3 regions of the Kitasatospora sp. NPDC048298 genome follow, and region 3 is predicted to be linked to each of the others. Evidence: riboswitches for the same ligand, from Rfam matches in the RefSeq annotation. Region 3 holds a riboswitch; each other region holds the start of a gene.

Region 1 (4,087 bases), on a different contig from region 3:
GGCGATGGTGCGGGTGCGCCGGCACGACGACCTGGCCGAGGTCATCCCGGGCCGGCTCAACAAGGTCCCGGGCGTGGCCCACACCGAGACCCAGATCGCCTTCCGCACCTACTCCCAGCACGACCTGGAGGCCGCCTTCGCCCTCGGCCTGGACGAGTAGCGGTCAGCCCTCGCGCCGAGAGTCAGCGACACAACGCCCGCCCTCGTTGCGGTAGTTCCACGCCGCACCGTCCGTGACCAGCTCCCGGACGGCGGTCAGGAAGCGGTCGACGTGCTCGTCCGGCGTCCCGGCGCCGAAGCTCACCCGGATCGCGTTCAGGCTGCGCTCGCCCGGCAGCGAGGGCTCGGGCGCCCCGCACTCGGACGGCGCGACGTCCTCGTCCCCGAGCAGCGTGCGCACCAGCGGGTGGGCGCAGAACAGGCCGTCGCGCACCCCGATGCCGTACTCGGCGGACAGCGCGGCCGAGAAGTGCGAGCTGTTCCAGCCCCGGACGACGAAGGACAGCACGCCCACCCGGGCGGAGTCGGCCCCGAACAGGTTCAGCACCTTGACCTGCGGGATCCCGGCCAGCCCGGCCGTCAGCCGGGCGACCAGCTGCCGCTCGCGGGCCTCCAGCGCGTCGAAACCGGCCTCGGTCAGCGCCCGGCAGGCCGAGGCGATCGCGTAGGCGCCGATGACGTTCGGCGAGCCGGCCTCGTGCCGGGCCGGGCCGGTGTGCCACTGCACGGCCACCGAGCCGTCGGCCTCCCGCGCCACCGTCCGGGTCGCCCCGCCGCCGGCCAGGTACGGCTCGGCCTCGTCCAGCCAGTCCGCCCGGCCGGCCAGCACCCCGGCGCCGAACGGCGCGTAGATCTTGTGGCCGGAGAAGGCGATCCAGTCGACGTCCAGTTCGCGCACCGAGACCCGGTGGTGCGGCGCCAGCTGGGCGGCGTCCAGCACCACCCGGGCGCCGTGCCGGTGCGCGGTCCCGGTCAGCTCGGCGACCGGCCACAGCTCGCCGGTCACGTTGGAGGCGCCGGTGACGCAGAGCAGCTTGGGGCCCTCGGGCGCCTCGGCGAGCGCGGCGTCCAGCGCGGCCACCGCCTCGGCCCGCGAGCGCGGCGCCCGCAGGTAGGTGACGTCCAGTCCGGCGTGCGCCCAGGGCAGCAGCGAGGCGTGGTGCTCGGTCTCGAAGGCGAACACCCGGGTGCCGGCCGGAACGGCGGCGGCCAGCAGGTTGAGCGAGTCGGTGGTGGCCCGGGTGAAGACCACCTGGTCGCCCTCGCGCAGGTCGAGGAACTCGCCGACGGTGCGGCGGCTCTGCTCGAACAGGTCGGTGGACAGCTGGGAGAGGTAGCCGGCCCCGCGGTGGACGCTGCCGTAGTACGGCGCGTAGGCGGCGACGTCGTCCCACACCCGCTGGAGCGCCGGCGAGCTGGCCGCGTAGTCGAGTGCCGCGTAGCCGACCTTCTCACCGCTGGCCAGCGGGACCTGGACGTCGGTGCCGAGGACGGCGAGCGGGCCGCAGATTTCGGCGCAGGGCTGCCGCACGATGGGGGTCCCCCCGGACGAAGTCTGGGGGAGCGCCGAGAGAAGGGTGGTGGCGGGAGACGGGTGGGCGGACATGAGGATGCACTCCTTCAAGGGGTGAGGGACCCCGGGAGTGTCATTCGTCCGGCGTCCGCGCTTGTCGCACGGACGGCTTGCCGTGACGACCCGGTCCTCACCCAGGGCACCCCGCCACGGACGGAGGGTTGCCGGACAGCAAGCTGGGGCTTCGCGCTGTCACTCATGACCTGGCGAAGACTCTAGGCCGCGCCCGTCGGGCGGTCAAACGGGCGTCCGGCATCCGGACAGCGCGAGGGGCCCGCGGGAGGAATTCCCGCGGGCCCCGTCAACTGCCGTGTCAGATCCGGCTGGTGGCCTCCGACCAACGCCGCAGCAGGTCCTGGGCCGCGCCGGAGTCGATCGCCCTGGCGGCCCGCTCCATGCCGGCCGCCAGCTGCTCGGCGAGCGGTGCGTCGCGCAGGTCGAGCGCGACCAGCGCCGCCGCCGTGTTCAGCAGGACGGCGTCCCGGACCGGCCCGTGCTCCCCCGCCAGCAGTCGCCGCGCGACCTCCGCGTTGTACGAGGCGTCCGCCCCGCGCAGCGCCTCGATGCCGACCAGCTCGATGCCGACGTCCCGCGGGTCGAAGGCGGTCCGGGTGACCGCCCCGTCGCGCACCAGCCAGACCTGCGAGGTGGTGGTGATGGTCAGCTCGTCCAGTCCGTCGTCACCGCGGAAGACCAGCGCCGTCGCACCCCGCTCGGCCAGCACCCCGGCGATCAGTCCGGCCAGCCGGGTGTCGAAGCAGCCGATGGCGTGCGCGGTGACCTTGGCCGGGTTGGTCAGCGGGCCGAGGATGTTGAAGGAGGTCGGCACCCCGAGGTCGCGCCGCGCGGTGGCGGCGTGCCGCATCGAGGGGTGGAACTTCGCCGCGAAGCAGAAGGTGAGCCCGACCTCCTCGGCCACCTCGGCGACCCGCCGGGCGGAGAGGTCCAGCGCCACCCCGAGCTTCTCCAGCACGTCCGAGGAGCCGCTGCTCGAGGAGGCCGACCGGTTGCCGTGCTTGACCACCTTGGCGCCGGCGGCCGCCGCGACGATCGCGGACATGGTGGAGATGTTGACGGTCTTCGCCCGGTCGCCGCCGGTGCCGACGATGTCCACCGCCGGGCCGGGGATGTCCAGCGGCTCCGCGTGCGCGTACATCGCGTCGACCAGGCCGCCGATCTCCTCGACCGACTCGCCCTTGGCCCGCAGCGCGATCATGAACCCGGCCACCTGTACGGGGGACGCCTCGCCGCTCATGATCCGGTCCATCGCCCACGCGGTGGACGAGCGGTCGAGGTCCTCCCCCTGCAACAGTGCCGCCAGGAGGTCCGGCCAGGTGCGGACCACCTGCGCGGGGTCGCTACCGCCGTTCGCAGGGTTCACGTTCACCATGGCTGACTCCAGCTGTTGTCGGTTCCCCACTACGGGGGGACGTCCGTACGGATGGAGCCAGCCTATCGAGCGAAGCCTCCGCTTCTACCCCTGTCCTTTCCAGTTGCCGGGGCCGTCTTCAGCGGACGGCCGGAGTCCGCTTCGCCAGTCGCGCCCGCAGCAGGGTGGCCGCCGCCTCGGCCAGCGCCACCGGCTCCACCGGGTGGGAGATGGCCGCGTCGGCCCGGCTCCAGGCGGCGAGCCAGGAGTCCTGCGGCCGGCCGATCAGCACCAGCACCGGCGGGCAGCCGTAGATCTCGTCCTTGAGCTGGCGCGCGAGGCCCAGCCCCCCGGCCGGAACGGCCTCACCGTCCAGCACGCAGAGGTCCACTCCCCCCTTCTCCAGCGCCTTGAGCACCGCGGGGGTGGTCGCGCACTCCAGGTAGGTCAGTTCCGGAAGGTCCTCGGCGGGCCGGCGGCCGAGCGCCGTCAGCACCTGCTCGCGGGTGTTGCGGTCGTCGCTGTAGACGAGGACGGTGAGCGTCTCATCGGTCGTGTACGCCATGGGCCCTGCTCCCTCAAGTGTGATCCGGACCACGTTCGCCTGATCCGGATGCTACTCCCGATCACCCCCCGCCGAGTCCTCCTCGCGCACCTTCCCGGCCAACCGGGCCGCACCCCGGCTCACCCACCCGGAGGACGGCCCGTCACCCGATCCCGCCCGGTCCACCCGTACGGCCGACCCCGGGTCCCTTCCCCTACCTCCCGCGGCTGCTCCGGCCGTGCAACGACGCGCTGGGCAACGGGGTCGCGGGCCCCTCCGAAGAACCATCAGAAAAGGGACACGCCGCTGCTCAGCCCCCGTCCGGCCCCCGTGCCGCCCCCCAAGCGGGCATACCGCACGCACCGGACACTCCGAGGGACACCCCCCGACGTGAAGACGGAATAAGGGACCGACATAATGTCCGTCGTGGCGACAGCAACAGCAGTAGAAACCGGGCACGCGCACGGATCGGTCAACCGGCCGAACATGGTCAGCGTCGGAACGATCGTCTGGCTCAGTTCCGAGTTGATGTTCTTCGCGGCCCTCTTCGCGATGTACTTCACGCTCCGCTCCGTCAAGGGGCCGGAGTTCTGGACCGAGA
Region 2 (4,087 bases), on a different contig from region 3:
CGTCGAGGAGGAACTCCACTGGCTGGGACGGGCGTTGGGGGCTCCTGAGGTGCGGGTCGCCGCGCTGACCAACGGGCTGTTCGTCTCGCTGGACGCGGACGGCGCCACCCGGTTCCAGCCCGTCGGCGGCGCGCTGCGGTTCGAGCAGACGGCCGACGTCCTCCACCTGGTGCACCGGCTGCGGGCGGGCGAGCTCGACGGGCCCCGGGCGCTGGCCGAACTGGACCGGATCCGGCGGGCGCCGGCCCGCTGGCCCGCGTGGGTGGCGGATCTCGGGGCGCTGCCGGTCGGTGTGGGGGTCTGCCTCTTCCTCCAGCCGGCGGCGGCGAACGTGCTGGCGGCCGGGCTCGGCTCGCTGATCGTGGTGGGGCTGACCGTGCTCGCCCGACGGCTGCCGTACCTGCGGCCGCTGCTGCCCGTCACGGCCGGCTTCCTGGTCGCCCTGCTGGTCCTGGCACTCGCGCGGGCCTCGCTGCTGGACGGCCCGCTGCGGACGATCGTGGCCACCCTGGCGATCCTGCTGCCGGGCGGGCTGCTGGTCACCGGGCTGTCCGAGATCGCCGCGGGCGCGGCCAGCGCGGGCACGGCCAGGCTGGTGTCCGGCGCGGTCCAGCTGGCGCTGTTCCTCGCCGGGGTGGCCGCGGCCGCGACGGCGACCGGCATGCCGGCCACCGCGCTGGCCAACGTCCAGGTCGCCAAGCCCAGCTGGTGGGTGATCGCGCTGGGGCTGGCGATCGCGGTGGCCGGAGTGGTGGTCAACGTCCAGACACCGCCCTCGGCCATCCCGTGGATCGTCGCCGTGATCGCGGTCAGCGTGACCGCCCAGGTGGCGGTGGGGTCGGTGCACGGCGCGGCGATAGGCGGCCTGGCCGGGGCGGTCGCCGCCGCGGTCGCGGCCACCCTGGTGCACTGGCTGCCGGGCGGCCCGCTCTGGCAGGTGCTCTACCTCCCGGCGTTCTGGATCGTGGTGCCGGGCTCCTTCGGTCTGTTGAACACGGCGCAGATAGAGGTCGGGAACGGGGCCCAGTCGGTCCTGGCGGCCGTGTCGGCGGTCTTCGGGGTGTCGATCGGCACGCTGATCGGCGCGGTGATCAGCCGGATCCCCCGGCCCTCCCGCGCCGTGCTGCTGTCCCGGGCCTGAACTCCGGGGCGGCGGCCCCCTGACGGGGTGGGGGCGGACCCTGGTCCGCCCCCGTCCCGTCAGGCGTGGCGCAGGGCCTCGGTGAGGCGGCGGCCCGCCTCGACCACGGCCTGGGAGAGCTGGGCGCCGGGGTGGCGGGTGAGCCGTTCGATCGGACCGGAGACCGAGACGGCGGCCACCACCCGGTTGGACTGGCCGCGGACGGGCGCGGACACGGAGGCGACCCCGAGTTCGCGCTCGCCGACGGACTGCGCCCAGCCCCGGCGCCGTACGCCGCTCAGCGCGGTGGCGGTGAAGCGGGCGCCCTGCAGCCCGCGGTGGAGGCGCTCGGGCTCCTCCCAGGCGAGCAGGACCTGGGCGGCGGAGCCGACCTTCATGGGGAGGGTGATGCCCACCGGGACGGTGTCCCGCAGGCCGGTGAGGCGTTCGGCGGCGGCCACGCAGATCCGTACCTCGCCCTGCCGGCGGTAGAGCTGGGCGCTCTCGCCGGTGAGGTCCCGCAGGTGGGTGAGGACCGAGCCGGCCGCGGCCAGCAAGCGGTCCTCGCCGGCGGCCGCGGCAAGCTCGCCGACCCGGGGGCCGAGCATGAACCGGCCGTTCACGTCCCGGCTGACCAGGCGGTGGTGTTCGAGTGCGACGGCCAGCCGGTGGGCGGTGGGGCGGGCCATGCCGGTGGCCGCGACGAGGCCGCCGAGGGTGGCGGGGCCCGCCTCCAGGATCCCGAGGATCGAGGTGACCTTGTCGAGCACGCCGACGCCGCTCGTGTTCTCCATGGGTGGGGGTACTCCAGTCTCAAGGCCCGGGAGCAGCGGGTCGGCGCTGCTCACGGCGGCTCCTGGCGGGGAGCCGGGGGTGGTCAGCGAGGACGGGCCGCGGAAGTCGGCCGATTGCCTGCGCCGGGCACGAGACGGGTACGCGAAAGCGCCGGGGCGGGAAGCGCCCGGGCGAAGGACAGCACAGAGAGCACCGTGTCTCCTCATCTTTCCCGCGCCACATTGGCGACAGGCCGGAGTTGGCACTGATCCCGGACGGCACGGCGCGTACTTCGGACGCCGGGTCGAACGGGGAGTTGCCGGGGCTTCGTAGGGCCGGTCCCTCCACCCCTCTGGATGATTCGCCAGGAACGATACAAGACTTCCCGGGCCCGCTGCCAAGCCCCCCTGCTCTCGACGGCGGGCGGGCGGGCCCGCTCAGCGGTGGCGCGGCTCCGACAGTCCGGTGCACGGGGCCGGGTGCGGGCCGCCGGGGGCGGTGGTGTCCCAGGCCCGCAGCGCGGCCAGGGCGGCGGCGCGTTCGGCCGCCGTCGGCCGGGTGCCCTCGGCGCCGAGCAGGTAGTCGGCGACCGGGGTGAGCAGCAGGGTGGCGCCACCGGCCGGGAGCAGCAGGGCCTCGTCCCACTGGTGCCGGATGACGGTGCGGCGCAGCAGGGTGCCGTGGCGCAGCAGGGTCCCCTTGCGCGGCCGGTGCGTGCGGGTGAGGGTCCGGCGGCGACGGAGTTCGGGGCCGACCTCGGCCTCCAGGACGGTGCGCACGTCCCGCAGGGAGCCGAGCGGCACGTGCGCGGCGGCGAGGTCGAGCAGGGCGGCGGCCTCCGGGGCGAGCCGGTAGGCGGCGAGGACCGCGGCGGTCTCGGCGGGGTCGAAGGGCTGTCCGGCGAGGTGGGCCACGTCGATCACGTCGCCGGCCAGGAAGGTGCGCGCGAGCCCCTCCTCGGCGAGGGCGATCAGGCATTCCACGTGTTCGTCGGCGGCCAGGTAGGGGCGGACGGGGACGGTGGCGAGGTCGCCGGTGAGGGCGGCGGTGGCGACCCGTACCTGGTACCAGGGGTCGAGCAGCGGGTCCTCGGCCGGCCAGCGCAGGGTGACGGCGGTGTGCCGGGGCCGCTCGCCGAGCAGGGTGACCTCGACGGACTCCACCGGGTGGTCGGTGACCAGCCGGTTGACGGCCTGCCAGAGCGTCGCCTCGGTGGGGCTGACGAGGCTGAGCCCGCCCAGCGGCCGGGGCAGGTCCGGCGGGTAGTAGCCGGCCAGGGGGAGGTCCCGGATCGGGCGGACGCCGGTGGCGTCGGCGAGGTCGCGGGCGACCCGGGCGTAACACTCGGCCCGGTCGCGGGCGCGCTGCAGCTCGGCCCGGGCGTGCCCGCCCATCCGCACGCCCTCGCGGGAGAGCGCGGCGAGCACCAGGTACGGGAGGTGGCGGTCGGCGCGGGCGCGGTGGAGCAGTTCGGCCGGCCCGGCGGCCGGGTCGACGTCGAGCAGCCGCTGGAGCAGGTCGCTGGTCAACGGGTCGGTGCCGACCGGGGCGGTGTCGAGCCGGTCGGTGTGCAGCAGGTCGGTGTCCATGGGCGTCCGCCTCCGAGAGCCGTGGGGGGCGCCCGGGCGGCGGCCGGGCGGCCGGGGACGTGGCGGGTCCGACGGCCGGGGCCGGGCCGTCGGCGGGTGCCACACCATCGATTGTCGTGACGGCCGATCAACACCGGATCACCATCGGGTCGACGATCTCTCGACATCACGCCCGGTGGCGTGGGTTGATAGGGGCTCATCAAATCGGGGGCGGCACGTGCGCGGGCGGGGGCGAGCACATGAGGCGGGCAGGTGCAGTCATGGATGAATTCCGGTTCTCGGTGCTGGGACTGATGAGAGCGCAGCGCGGCGCGACCGCGCTGAAGGTGGGCAGCCCCCAGCAGCAGGCGATGCTGGCGGTGCTGCTGCTCCGGCCCGGGCACGGCGCGAGCGCCACCGACCTGATCGACGCCCTGTGGGGCGAGGAGCCGCCGGGCACCGCGATGACGACGGTGCGCACCTACGCCTGGCGGTGGCGCAAGGTCCTGCACGGCGAGGAGCCGGACGCGCCGACGGTGCTGACCTCGGTCGGGGACGGCTACCGGCTGGTGCTGCCCAAGCACGCGGTGGACGCGGCGCAGGCGGAGGAGCTGGCGGGGCAGGC
Region 3 (4,087 bases):
CTTGGGGCCGAGCGTGACCTTCACTGCGTCGGCGAGCTGGTTCATGCCACGCTCAAGGCCGCGGCGAGCTTCCTCATCAAAGGCGATGATCTTGGCCATCAGAAGTGGTCCTCCGGGACACGGTCGACTGCTCGGACCAAGGGGTGCCCGCGACGGACGGCCCTGGTGCGCGGAGGTCCATTCCCCTACCGCTCCCGGGGGCCTCACCGACCCGGTCCGCTGTCACTCTCACACTGTGAGTGCTAACGCCAATGATTAGCACTCCGGGTGGTCGAGTGCAAGCCCAATCGGCAATCAGCGAGCCGCCGCGGGAGCCGCCCGGGAACGCCGACGGGCCCGTGCGACACACGTCGCACGGGCCCGTCGAGAAGCGAGAGGTCACCAGCCGTGGGGCCGCGCCGAGCTCCTGGGGTCGGAAGGGGTCAGACCGCCGCGCGGACCATGTCCGCCTGCGGGCCCTTCTGTCCCTGGGAGATCTCGAACTCGACCCGCTGGCCCTCCTCGAGGGTGCGGTAGCCGTCCATCTGGATCGCGCTGTAGTGGACGAAGACGTCCGCACCACCGTCGACCGCGATGAAGCCGTAGCCCTTCTCCGCGTTGAACCACTTGACGGTGCCCTGAGCCATTCCGAACTCCCCTAGTGCTGTGCTGGCCCTTCACGCGCCCGCAGGTCGCGGGCCCGGGTTGGTTGAAGGCCGGCCCGGGGAACCCCCCCTGGGCGCAGCCGTGCACGCCGCAACCCTCCGCACAGGACGCCAGGCGGCTTCCGGTGAGCGGGTGATTGCGTCGACCGCCGCTGAATGTATCCGGACCGACGCCCTCTGCAACAGGGCCAACCACCGGTAATTCCGGCACGGCGTCAAGGGACAGGACGGACCGAATCGGGATGTTCTCGGCATTTAACGCCGGACATAGCGGACGAATTACCCAAATGCCTGCGGTAATTCTGACATCCGCCTGACAGGTTTCACGGGCCGGTCCCATCGGCCGGACGCCCCGGGCCGAGCACTGCGGGGCCGAAAGGGAAACCCTGTTCCCAGCCGAGCGACACTCTACTCCGACTCGACCCGGAAATATTCCCGCAGGAATGCGAGCGGTCGCCCGCGCATACGGACAGCGGAATTCCGTACGCGCGGGCGACCGCGGGTTCTCTTGCGGGCTCAGCAGCCGCCGGCCACCGCCGGGATGATCGAGATGCTGGCGCCGTCCCCGATCTCGGTCGCCAGGCCCTCGGCGAAGCGCACGTCGTCGTCGTTCACGTACACGTTCACGAAGCGGCGCAGCTTGCCCGTGTCGTCCAGGATGCGGGCCGAGATGCCCGCGTGGTTCTTCTCCAGGTCGGCGACGACCTCGGCCAGGGTGGCGCCCTCGGCGGTCACCTCGGCGGCGCCGGAGGTGTAGGTGCGCAGGATGGTGGGGATGCGGACGTTGGCGCTCATGAATTCTCCTTGCGGGGGCGGGTGGTTCAGGCGGACACGAGGCCGGCGGCGCGGAACGAGTCCAGCGTCGGGCGGATGACGGCGGTCATCCCGGCGTCGGAGACGGCGTCCAGGGTCTTCAGGCCGTCGCCGGTGTTGATCGCGACGGTCTCCTTCGACGGGTCCAGCTGCCCGGTCTCGACCAGCTTCTTCAGCACGCCGACGGTCACCCCGCCCGCGGTCTCGGCGAAGATGCCCTCGGTCCGCGCCAGCAGCCGGATCGCCGCCACGACCTCGGCGTCCGTGACGTCCTCCACCGCGCCACCGGTGCGGCGGGCGATGTCCAGCACGTACGGGCCGTCGGCCGGGTTGCCGATCGCCAGCGACTTGGCGATGGTGTCCGGCTTGACCGGCTTGATCACGTCCCGGCCGGCCTTGAACGCGGCCGACACCGGCGAGCAGCCCTCGGCCTGGGCACCGAAGATCCGGTACGGCCGGTCCTCGACCAGGCCCAGCCTGATCAGCTCCTGGAGACCCTTGTCGATCTTCGTCAGCTGCGAGCCCGAGGCGATCGGGATCACGATCTGCTCCGGCAGCCGCCAGCCGAGCTGCTCGCAGATCTCGTACGCCAGCGTCTTGGAGCCCTCGCCGTAGTACGGCCGCAGGTTCACGTTGACGAAGCCCCAGCCCTCGCCGGCCGGATCGCCGATCAGCTCCGAACAGAAGCGGTTCACGTCGTCGTAGTTGCCCTCGATGCCGACCAGCTCACCGCCGTACACCCCGGCCATGACGACCTTGCCCTGCTCCAGGTCGTGCGGGATGAACACGCAGGACCGGAACCCGGCCCGGGCCGCCGCCGCACCCACCGCGCCGGCCAGGTTGCCGGTGGAGGAGCAGGACAGCGTGGTGTAGCCGAACGCCCGGGCCGCCTCGATCGCGCACGCGACCACCCGGTCCTTGAAGGAGTGCGTCGGGTTCCCGGAGTCGTCCTTGACGTGCAGTTGGGCGGTGAACCCGAGCTCCCGGCCCAGGTTGTCCGCCTTCACCAGCGGGGTCCACCCCGGGTTCAGGTTCGGCTTCGAGGCCACGTCCGCCGGAACGGGCAGCAGCGGCGCGTACCGCCAGATGGACGCCGGACCGGCCTCGATCCGCTTGCGCAGCTCCTCGGCGCCCTCGCTGCCGAACTCGTAGGCGATCTCCAGCGGGCCGAAGCACTCCAGGCAGGCGAAGCTGGGGCCGAGCGGGAAGCGGGTGCCGCACTCGCGACAGGACAGCGCGGTGGCGGGGCCGAGGTCGACGGAAACGGGTGCGGCAGTGTCGATAGCCATGATGGCGAGGCCTCTCTCCTCATCTTCCCCGTGACGCGGTCGCGCACGGGCCGGAATTGGCACCTGTCCCGCCGGGGCCTGTCGACGACAGCCGCGCGAGAAGGTTGCCGGGACGTCAACGGGCCGTTCCCTCAGTCCCTCTGGATGAGCTTGTGAAATTGTGGTGCTGCTCAACGGCGACCCCGGCGTGCAAAGGTCCGACCGCTGTACGAAGACTGTATCCGAAGGCGCCAATCCTGAACGGGACCGTCCGCCACGCGAGATGACAGATTCCACCGACCCCGCCGAGGAGACCTCCGTGCCCGCCGAACCGACTCCCGAGCTCCTCCCGCAGGTGGCGTCCTGGCTCCGCCGCCGCTCCTGGAGCGCGGCCGACCGGCCGGTCCGCACCCTCCTCGACGCCAAGGAACGCACCGGCCGCACCGTCAGCGTGGTCCTCCCCGCCCTGGACGAGGAGGCCACCGTCGGCGACATCGTCCGCACCGTCCGCCGCGAGCTGATGGAACGCCTCCCGCTCGTCGACGAACTCGTCGTCGTCGACTCCGGCTCCACCGACGCCACCGCCGCCGTCGCCGCCGAGGCCGGCGCCCGGGTGGAACACCGCGACCGGATCCTCCCCCGGCTGCCCGCCGTCCCGGGCAAGGGCGAGGTGCTCTGGCGCTCCCTGCTGGTCACCCACGGCGACATCGTCTGCTTCGTCGACGCCGACCTGCGCGAGTTCGACCCGACCTTCGTCTCCGGCATCGTCGGCCCGCTGCTCACCGACGAGTCCATCCAGCTGGTCAAGGCCATGTACGACCGCCCGCTGGAGTCGGACGGCGCCGTCCTGCCCGCCGGCGGCGGCCGGGTCACCGAACTCGTCGCCCGCCCCCTGCTCAACCTCCACTGGCCGGAACTCGCCGGCTTCGTCCAGCCCCTCGGCGGCGAGTACGCGGCCCGCCGCTCACTGCTCGAACGGCTGCCCTTCCCCACCGGCTACGGCGTCGAACTCGGCCTGCTGGTCGACGCCCTGGAAGTGGCCGGCCTCGACGCCCTGGCCCAGGTGGACGTCGGCGTCCGGCACCACCGCCACCAGGACGGCCAGGCCCTCGGCCGGATGGCCGCCACCATCTACCGGACCGCCCTGGAACGCCTCGACCGCACCCACCGCCTCAAGGCCTCGGCCGACCTCGTCCACCCCCACCTCACCCAGTTCACCCGCGACCCGGAAACCCGCGCCTTCACCGCGCACACCCACCCGGTGACCGCCCTGGAACGCCCCCCGATGCACACCGTGCCGGAATACGCCACCCGTCATTGACGGGTTTGCCACGCCGAGCCCCCGGCAAGATGCCAACCATG

The links. Region 3 has a riboswitch for S-adenosylmethionine ahead of thrC (threonine synthase). Riboswitches for the same ligand answer to the same signal wherever they lie in the genome.
Region 1: another riboswitch for S-adenosylmethionine. It lies ahead of ACGF0D_RS32550 (aminotransferase class V-fold PLP-dependent enzyme); the one in region 3 lies ahead of thrC (threonine synthase).
Region 2: another riboswitch for S-adenosylmethionine. It lies ahead of ACGF0D_RS12555 (IclR family transcriptional regulator); the one in region 3 lies ahead of thrC (threonine synthase).

What each region holds. Positions count from the first base shown of each region.
Region 1 is NZ_JBICYZ010000058.1:13,347-17,433, reverse strand. Features, by position in the region: gene ACGF0D_RS32555 (Lrp/AsnC family transcriptional regulator) at 1-160, shown strand, start outside; gene ACGF0D_RS32550 (aminotransferase class V-fold PLP-dependent enzyme) at 164-1,531, opposite strand; SAM riboswitch class IV at 1,659-1,777, opposite strand; gene trpD (anthranilate phosphoribosyltransferase) at 1,887-2,963, opposite strand; gene ACGF0D_RS32540 (hypothetical protein) at 3,082-3,507, opposite strand; gene ACGF0D_RS32535 (heme-copper oxidase subunit III) at 3,904-4,087, shown strand, end outside.
Region 2 is NZ_JBICYZ010000012.1:65,729-69,815, reverse strand. Features, by position in the region: gene ACGF0D_RS12560 (threonine/serine exporter family protein) at 1-1,141, shown strand, start outside; gene ACGF0D_RS12555 (IclR family transcriptional regulator) at 1,201-1,914, opposite strand; SAM riboswitch class I at 2,115-2,257, opposite strand; gene ACGF0D_RS12550 (hypothetical protein) at 2,332-3,483, opposite strand; gene ACGF0D_RS12545 (BTAD domain-containing putative transcriptional regulator) at 3,744-4,087, shown strand, end outside.
Region 3 is NZ_JBICYZ010000014.1:12,792-16,878, reverse strand. Features, by position in the region: gene groL (chaperonin GroEL) at 1-99, opposite strand, end outside; gene ACGF0D_RS13860 (cold-shock protein) at 423-626, opposite strand; gene ACGF0D_RS13855 (MoaD/ThiS family protein) at 1,161-1,439, opposite strand; gene thrC (threonine synthase) at 1,466-2,746, opposite strand; SAM riboswitch class I at 2,763-2,897, opposite strand; gene ACGF0D_RS13845 (glucosyl-3-phosphoglycerate synthase) at 3,009-4,046, shown strand; gene ACGF0D_RS13840 (trehalose-6-phosphate synthase) at 4,085-4,087, shown strand, end outside.